DNA from 2 places in the Pseudarthrobacter sp. J1738 genome. Region 2 is predicted to be linked to the other one. Evidence: riboswitches for the same ligand, from Rfam matches in the RefSeq annotation. Region 2 holds a riboswitch; the other holds the start of a gene.
What was found. A riboswitch is a leader RNA that binds a small molecule or an ion and turns the genes downstream of it on or off. The one in region 2 is predicted to bind cyclic di-AMP.

Region 1 (4,410 bases), on a different contig from region 2:
CGACGACGGCACCCGACAATCGCTTTCCGACGCCGACAATCAGGTCCTGGTGGGGCTTGAGCCGAGTGCCGGGCCGGTTAGCCGCAAGCTCTCAACGGGAAACTACCGGCTGGTTGCCGTCCAAACCCCCATTGGTGATGTGATCATCACGGGATTGCCGTTGACCGAGAAGGAAGGCACTCTCGGCTCCCTAGTGTGGACCACTGTCTTTGTCTCTTTGGGTGGGTTGATTCTTATTGGCCTCGCCGGGACAGTAGTCATTCGGCACACTATGAAGCCCTTGGAGGAGCTGTCCAATGTGGCCACCAAAGTCTCCCAGCTTCCCTTGGACGCCGGTGAAGTGGGCTTGGCTGTGCGGGTTCCGGCTAAGGCGGCCCAAGCTGGCACCGAGGTGGGAAATGTTGGTTTCGCGCTGAACAAGATGCTGGATAACGTCTCCAACGCTCTGGAAGCCCGGCAAAAAAGTGAAACGAAAGTTCGGCAATTTGTGGCAGATGCCTCGCATGAACTGCGTACTCCGTTGACGGCCATTCGCGGTTATACGGAGCTTATGAAGATGACTGAGACTTTCAGTGAGCAGGGTGAACAGTCACTCAAACGGGTGGAGAGCCAATCCAAACGAATGACGGCTTTGGTGGAGGATCTGCTTCTTTTGGCCCGTCTGGATGAAGGCCGGCCGCTGAACATCACCAACGTGGACGTGACCCAACTGGTGGTTGAAACGCTCAGCGACGAGAAAGTGATGGCTCCAGACCATCACTGGAAACTCCAGCTCCCGGATGAGCCGGTTACGGTGCGCGCAGATTCGGCCCGTCTTCACCAGGTTTTGGTGAACCTTTTGGCCAACGCTCGCAAACACACACCCGCCGGGACCACAGTGGTGGCTGGCGTTGGGCACTCTGCAGACGGCAGCGTAGTGATTACAGTGACCGACGACGGACTAGGGATCAGCCCGGAGTTCCAGGACAGGATCTTTGCCCGCTTTGCCCGCGCAGACGCGTCTCGGTCAGTTAATCAGGACACCGCATCAACCACCGGCGCTGTTCGCGAAGGAAGTTCTGGGCTTGGTCTATCTATTGTTGAGGCGATTATGCAGGCCCACGGCGGCTCGGTAGAGGTGACGTCCCGGCCCGGCCGTACCGAGTTCGCGCTACGTTTGCCGGCCCCCGCCGTCGTTATTTAGCGCTTTGGTGGCGGCTCCCGCGGAGACCTACCACCGAGGTGTGGTGCCGCAGCATGGTTTTATCAACCAATGTGGCCACCGTTACCTAAATGTGACTTAACTTCTGAGCTCCTGTACCGTAAATAGGGTGCGCCCGCCGTTGTAGGCGCGCTCCGTGCTAGTCGCCAAGCTCTGCCGCTACCCGGATTCCGTTCCATGAGGCAGAGGCGGGGGACCCAAGTTTTGGTCCTGCTGCTCACACCAGCAACCTCGGGGTGAAGCGCACGGCAGAATTCGTTCACTGCCATGCGCCGGGTGTCTCTCATCCGAATCCGACAGCTAACTCCGCAGGCGCTACGAGAGGCAAACCACTGATGTCTGAAAACTTTTCCAGCCGCCGTGAGGCGCGCGAATCGGCCACTGGCCGGTCCCGCAGAGCTCACAAACATGAGTCATCACTGAAGCAGAGCGCCAAGTTCTTGCCGAAACTAATCGGCTACCGCACAGCTGTGGTCAGCACCGCCTTTGTGGTACTCCTTAGCGCATCGGCCGTAAGCCAAGCAGCCGTTGAACCCACCACTGCATCCGCCTTGCCCGGTAGCGGCACAGCGAGCGCAGCGGCCGGTGCCGTGCTGAGCTTTGAAGGCTCGCCCGTCAAGGGATCCTCTGAAGGCTCCCAGCCAGCCGCTTCTGCAAGTTCAGCATCCAACTTGTCCGTCATGTCTAGCAGCGAGACTGCTAGCGATTCAGCAAGTGCTGACAAGGCCGCCGCCGCGAAGGTTGCAGCAGCGAAGGTTGCCGCCCAAAAGGCAGCAGCAGCCAAAGCCGCAGCGGTAAAGGCAGCGGCCGCGAAGGCTGCAGCAGCCAAAGCGGCGGCGGCTAAAGCTGCCGCCGCAGTTCCGGTCAACGACCCCGCCAGCGCCCAGGCCTACGCCGCCTCACAACTTTCAAGCCACGGCTGGGAGCAAAGCGAGATGCAGTGCCTAACCACTTTGTGGAACAAGGAATCTGATTGGACCACTACGGCCACCAACGCAGACTCTGGCGCGTACGGCATTGCGCAGTCACTCCCGGCAGAGAAGATGAGCACCGCCGGTTCGGACTGGCAGACCAACTACAAAACCCAGATCAACTGGGGTTTGCAGTACATCTCCGAACGGTACGGATCCCCCTGCTCGGCACTGACGTGGCACCTCGGCCACAACTGGTACTAAACACTAATCCTCACTCGTGAGAAAAGGTCTCGGCATCACGCCGGGACCTTTTCTTTGCGCTCCTTCATAGTGCACAGCATCTACACAGCTTTGACCTAAAGCCAGCACAACACCGCCCTTCAGTGTTGAAACATGACGATCACTGACCAGGCAAAAGTTGATGCATCCGCGGCCGCATCGCCCGGGTATCGCGGGATCCTGCCCCTGCGGCGAAGCGCCGTAGACACGCGAGTCGCAGTCCCGATCCTGGATGTGGCCATTCCGGTTTACAACGAGGAAAAGGACCTTGAAGAGTGCATCCGGCGCCTCTACGCATACCTGAGCGATAGTTTTCCCCACTCGTTCCGAATCACCGTGGCGGACAACGCCAGCACGGATTCCACCCTCAAAGTGGCAGAACGGTTGTCCCGGGAAATTCCGGAAGTAGCAGCAGTTCATTTGGCCGAAAAAGGGCGGGGTAACGCGCTGCGAAAGGTGTGGCTGGCCTCGCCGTCGCCCGTTCTTGCGTACATGGATGTGGACCTCTCCACCGATCTTGCCGCACTGGGCCCACTCTTGGCTCCGCTCATTTCGGGGCACTCGGATATGGCCATTGGTAGCCGACTTTCCCGCAGCTCTGTGGTGGTGCGCGGCCCCAAACGTGAGTTCATCTCACGCAGCTACAACTTCTTGCTCCACTCGCTGATGGGCGCCAAATTTTCTGATGCGCAGTGTGGGTTCAAAGCTATTCGCGCGGATGTTGGTCAACGGCTCCTCCCCCACACCGTGGACACCGGCTGGTTCTTTGACACTGAGCTACTGGTCTTGGCAGAACGCACCGGTTTGCGCGTCCATGAGGTCCCGGTGGACTGGACCGATGATCCGGATTCGAGTGTGGACATTGTTCAAACCGCACTTGCCGATCTGCGCGGTATGTTCCGGCTCAGCCGCGACCTTGTCTCCGGCCGCATCCCGGTCCCCGAGTTGCGCGCAGCCCTAGCCCGCGGCCCCATACCCGCAGCGTCCCGCGCGTCCGAACAAACCCCCCAAGCTTCATTGTTTGGTCAGTTGATTCGTTTTGGCACGATCGGCATTGCCTCCACCATCGCGTACTTGGTGATCTTCGCGCTGTGCCGGAACATCATGGACCCGCAACTGGCAAACTTTATTGCCCTGCTGAGTACAGCGATTGCCAACACCGCAGCGAACCGTCGCTTCACCTTCGGCATTTTGGGCCGGGCCGGTGCAGCTCGGCATCACTTTGAAGGCTTGTTGGTTTTTGGAATCGGTTGGCTACTCACGGCCGGCGCCCTGCTGGCCCTACATTCAGGCGCCGAGGCCCCTGCCCGCTGGGTAGAACTGCTGATTGTCACAGGAGCGAACCTTGCCGCAACAGTGGTCAAATTCCTCCTCTTCCGGCTCTGGGTTTTCCGCCAGCGCCGCCATTCCACTACCGGTGCACCACGTTCCGGAAATTCCGCTTCCTCTTCAACTGAAACGGCTGAGTAAATGACTGCCACCATCTCCCCCAAGACCCCCGCCGAGCAACGCGCTCTGGCCAAAACCCAACGCCAAAACCAGCTCGTTTACGGCGGCCAAGCTCGGTGGATCCGGACCAGCGCGGCGCTCCTGCTGCTTGCCACAGCAGTGTTGTACCTGTGGAATTTGGGTGCCACCGGCTACGGCAACTCTTTTTACGCGGCGGCCATCCAGTCCGGAACCAAAAACTGGACGGCACTGCTCTTCGGTTCCTTGGACCCGGGCAATGCGATCACGGTGGACAAACCGCCTGCATCGTTGTGGATCCCGGCACTTTCTGGACGGATCTTCGGCTTTAACTCGTGGAGCATGTTGGTTCCCGAAGCGCTCATGGGGGTTGCCGCCGTCGGATTTTTGTATCTAACAGTTAAGCGTGTCTCCGGTCCCGCTGCGGGGCTGATTGCCGGCGGCGCCCTGGCGCTTACCCCTGTGGCTGCGCTGATGTTTCGGTTCAATAACCCGGATGCCATGCTCACTTTGTGCCTGGTTCTGGCAGCTTATTTCACCACGCGTGCC
Region 2 (4,410 bases):
ACTTGAAGAAGAGAAGATCGTGGCTCTCCGGGCCCGCATTGCTGAACGTCTGCGCCACTCCGGCCCCACGGTCTCGCAAACCATTGGCCGTATGGAACGCGATGGCCTAGTAGTTGTCTCCGGCGATCGACACTTGGAACTCACCGACTTGGGCCGTGCGCGGGCCACAGCAGTGATGCGTAAACACCGTTTGGCCGAACGTCTCCTCGCAGACGTGATTGGCCTCGAATGGGCCTATGTGCACGAGGAAGCCTGCCGTTGGGAACACGTGATGAGTGAGCGTGTAGAACAGCGAATCTTTGAGCTGTTGGAACACCCCACCGTTTCGCCGTATGGCAATCCCATACCCGGCCTCGAGCAATTGGGAGGGCAAGCAGGTTCGGCGTTTACCGATGGAGTGGTCTCCATGCTGGACGCCATGGAGGACTACGGTAGCGATTCCACTGTCACGGTAAGCCGCTTGGCAGAACCCATCCAGGTGGAACCGGAACTTTTGCAGCAACTCGAAGAGGGCGGCATTGGCCCCGGAGTAGTTGTCAGCTTGGAACGCGTTGGCGAATACATTTCGGTCCGAGTTGCAGGCATTGAGGGAGCGCTCGAATTGCCGCCCGAAGTGGCATCCCACGTTTTTGTCTCACTCAGCTAACAACGCTGGGCTGTTGGACAACCCTTGAGTTACCCACAGCTTAGATAACGGAATTGTTACTGTGGGCCGTGCGACCGTATAGTTAATGAGTAACGCTGAGACATGAGCGTTACCTGATCCGGCGCCAAACTCTGCCAACGGACCAGTATTTTGTCCGCACATGGCAGAGGTGGGGGAACCACTTACTGGCGGCTTCGCAGCCGCCTTGGGGTGAAGTCCGTGCCAAAACCGAAGGAAACATAGACGACGCCGGCAACGGTCCGTCGTCGTACTTTTACTTCTGTTTTGAACTACGGGCCGGGTCTAGATCTCTCTGACTCGAATCCGACAGCTAACTCCGCAGGCGTTTACGAGAGGGAAGACTTGACCATCGAGAACGCTCGCGGCCGCCGCCGCGCTACGGCACCGGCCGTCCCCACCGCGCCATCCGCGTTGGATGCGGCACCCCGGCAAGTACGGCGTCACGCAGCGACTCGAAAAAGCGCCCTCCGTCAGTTCGCTGATCTCGCAACTGCCACCGGGGTAGCTCAAAAAGCTGGGCTTGTGCTCGGCGCAGCAGGTCTTGCTCTGGCAGTATCCTTCCCCACAACTTCAGGCCCCTTGGCCGCAGAATCCATGGGTTCCGCAGCCCCGGCGGCGGCAGTAGTAGCCGCGCCGCAGGTTGCCGTTACCGCCGATTCAGGCGCAAAAATCAGCTTCAGCCGCAGCACCGTAACAAGTACCGTAGACCCAGACGCTAGGCTCAAGCAGCTTCTCGGCGCGCAGTCAGCGGGCAAAATAACGCCGGCAGCAGCTAAGGGAAGCTTGGGTGCACCGCTGGGCACACTGGTCCAGGCGTCGCCCTTTGGTTACCGGGTTAATCCGATTACTGGCGGCATGGGTGAGTTCCACCGCGGCCAAGACTTTGTAGCGCAGTGCGGTACGGCCGTGCATGCAGCAGCCAGCGGCAAAGTAACTTTCGCCGGCTGGCACCCCTATGGTGGCGGAAACCGTGTGGTTATTGATCACGGAAACGGTTTAGAAACCACGTATAACCACCTCTCCTCGATCAGCGTCACCGTTGGTCAGCAGCTAACGCGCGGAGAAGTTCTTGCCCTCAGCGGCACCACGGGCGCTTCTACCGGTTGCCACCTTCACTTTGAAGTAATGGTGAACGGTGACGTTGTAGATCCCGAGGGATGGCTCTAAGCCCTGCCCCCAGTGGCTTGTCATATCGAAGGTCCCCGTCGTGACCTGAACGTGACATTTGATCCAAACTCCTGTACCGTCATTTACGCGTCAACTTTTATACAAGCTGACGTTCTCGAGTGGATTGCCTAACTCTGCCACCGCCCGAGGTCCGTTCGCATTACATCGTCTGGCAGAGGCGGGGGAACCAACTTTGGTCTTCGTAAGAAGGCCTTGGGGTTAAGTCGTAAGAGTGTTTCTAGGAGCATTTCTACGGCCGGATGACTCCCATCCGAATCCGACAGCTCACCTCGTAGGCATTGGGAGAGGCTTCTTTCGTGTCTTCAAGCAACACCGTTGCGCGTCACCGCGCACAAGTGGCTCCTAAGAGCCCGTTCAACGCTATTTCCAAAGCTGTTTCCTCCAATGCCGGCACGGTAGGCCGTCAGGCCGCTGTTATCGCCGCAGCTTCGGGTTTGGTACTGAGCATCGGCCTCCCGGCCAACGCTTCAGAGACCAACCGTGAGGCATCCCCGGTTACGGACTTCTCGGCAGCAGCCCAGTTGACCGTTACCGCAGCACCCACTGCAGCACTGAGCTTCGAGCGCACTGTCGTCGCTTCAGAAGCTGCACCGGTTGTTGAAGTTGCAGCGCAGTCCACCGATGAGGCGGACAGCACCGCAACCGCGGACGAGACCAGCACCACTGACTCCAACGCTGACACCACCGCAGCAACGGCAACTCAGTCCACCGGTGCCGATGCTCAGGCAACTGTGCAGACGGCGTCCACCAAGAAGGACAGCGCCTCTTCGGCGGCTGCTTCAGGTCTGGTTGGACTTGCGTACTCCGGCATCGGCAGCCCCTACGTGTGGGGCGGCACTACTCCCGCAGGTTGGGACTGCTCCGGTTTCACGCAGTGGGTTTACGCCCAGGCTGGCATCAGCATCCCGCGTGTTCAGGCATGGAACTCCATGACCCCCACGGCCAACCCGGCTCCCGGTGACTTGGTGATGCAGAATGGCGGCGCTCACGTAGGTATCTACGTTGGCAACGGCATGATGATCAGCGCGTTGAATCCCTCGCAGGGCACTATCCTGCATGCGGTTGCAGCTACGGGCTCCGCCTCGTACTTCACGCTCCGCTAAAAACCCGTTCGGGGCATACCGGCCCACCCCCAAGATGCCGGTCTGCCCAAAGCCCGATGGCTGCCTTCGCGGTGCCTGAGGAAAACGAAAGAGAGTACTAATGACTACTCGTGCAAGCAACATTGCACGGCACCGCGCCGAGGTCTCTAAGACCAACTCGCTGGCTGTCATTGCCAAGGCCGTCAGCGAAAACGCTGGTGGCATGGGTCGCCAAGCTGCGGTTATCGCTGCAGCTTCCGGCCTGGTCCTGACTAGCGGCATCGCCGCTAACGCTGCTGAGAACAACGTGCAGCGTGAGTCCACTTCTACTTCTGCGCAGGAAGTCCACGCCGCATCTTCGGTGAAGGTTGTTGCCGCTCAGAAGACCATCGCTTTCGAGAAGGTTCGCTCTTCTTCGGTTGCTAAGCCGGCCCCGGTTGCCGCTCCTGTTGCTGCGGCTCCGGCCGTTGAAGCAACGCCTGCAGCACAGGTTCAGGCTGAGGCGACTGCAGTTACTCCGGTAGCTGCTACCACTGAAGAAGCCCCGGCAGTACAGCAGACTGCAGCAGCTCCGGCTGCTGCAACCGCTGCTCCGGCAGCTACCTCCACCGCATCGGCTAGCGGCCAGGGTGCAGCAATTGCTGCCGCTGCTTACGCTCAGCTCGGTGTTGCTCAGGACTGCACTGCCTTGGCTACCAACGCCCTCAAGGCAGTTGGCATCAACTACCACGGCTGGCCAGCAGGCTACTTGTCCTTGGGCCGCACGGTTTCTGCCGCTGAGGCGCAGCCGGGCGACTTGGTTTACTACGCAGACGGTGGCGCGGGCCTTGCCCACATCGCTGTTTACGTTGGTAACGGCCAGGCCGTACACGGTGGCTGGAACGGCTTCACCACGGCGCTCTTCAGCGTCAACGTTGGCTCGGGCCCCGTTTACATCCGCGTTGGCGGCTAATACCTGCTTGTTTGAAGAACCCTCGTCGCATAGCGGCGGGGGTTCTTTGTTTTAACGCTAGGCGCCCATAAATCTTCAGCGCCATTGGATCCGGCTGCAGGGCTTCTCTGGCCAAGCCTTCTCCTCCACTCCCATGCTGTCCACCCGACTTCAGCCTTGCCCGTGCAGCCACTTCTTCCCGCCGCACTCTTGTCCCTTACCCGTGCATCGCAGCTCAATTTTAGTGGCCGGAGCTCCAGGTTTTAGGCTGGTTGGCCTATGATTCCGGGGCTCACAAAACTCTGTTGGCGGCAAAGTTGAGCTGCCGCGCACACTCTCAATCGCCCGGCTGTCCCACGGCCGGCGTCCACACCGCATTGCCGCTGCGCTCACCGCATTTCCTAGCTCCTCCCATCAGCAACACCCCGGCCTTCCAGCCCAGTTGCTGACCTTCCCGCCCATGCAGCCACAGAGAAACCCCTACATTCCGGAGGAGCTGAGCTCGGCGCTGAAGTTTTTCAAAGAGCAACTGGGCTGGAAGG

Region 1: another riboswitch for cyclic di-AMP. It lies ahead of ACQR35_RS11020 (hypothetical protein); the one in region 2 lies ahead of ACQR35_RS06095 (C40 family peptidase).

The regions. Positions count from the first base shown of each region.
Region 1 covers NZ_JBNPEO010000008.1:51,773-56,182, reverse strand. The annotation lists gene ACQR35_RS11025 (sensor histidine kinase) at 1-1,183, shown strand, start outside; cyclic di-AMP (ydaO/yuaA leader) riboswitch at 1,355-1,530, shown strand; gene ACQR35_RS11020 (hypothetical protein) at 1,537-2,376, shown strand; gene ACQR35_RS11015 (glycosyltransferase) at 2,509-3,864, shown strand; gene ACQR35_RS11010 (glycosyltransferase family 39 protein) at 3,865-4,410, shown strand, end outside.
Region 2 covers NZ_JBNPEO010000003.1:39,435-43,844, forward strand. The annotation lists gene ACQR35_RS06085 (metal-dependent transcriptional regulator) at 1-646, shown strand, start outside; cyclic di-AMP (ydaO/yuaA leader) riboswitch at 769-1,006, shown strand; gene ACQR35_RS06090 (M23 family metallopeptidase) at 1,010-1,834, shown strand; cyclic di-AMP (ydaO/yuaA leader) riboswitch at 1,966-2,147, shown strand; gene ACQR35_RS06095 (C40 family peptidase) at 2,218-2,958, shown strand; gene ACQR35_RS06100 (NlpC/P60 family protein) at 3,059-3,889, shown strand.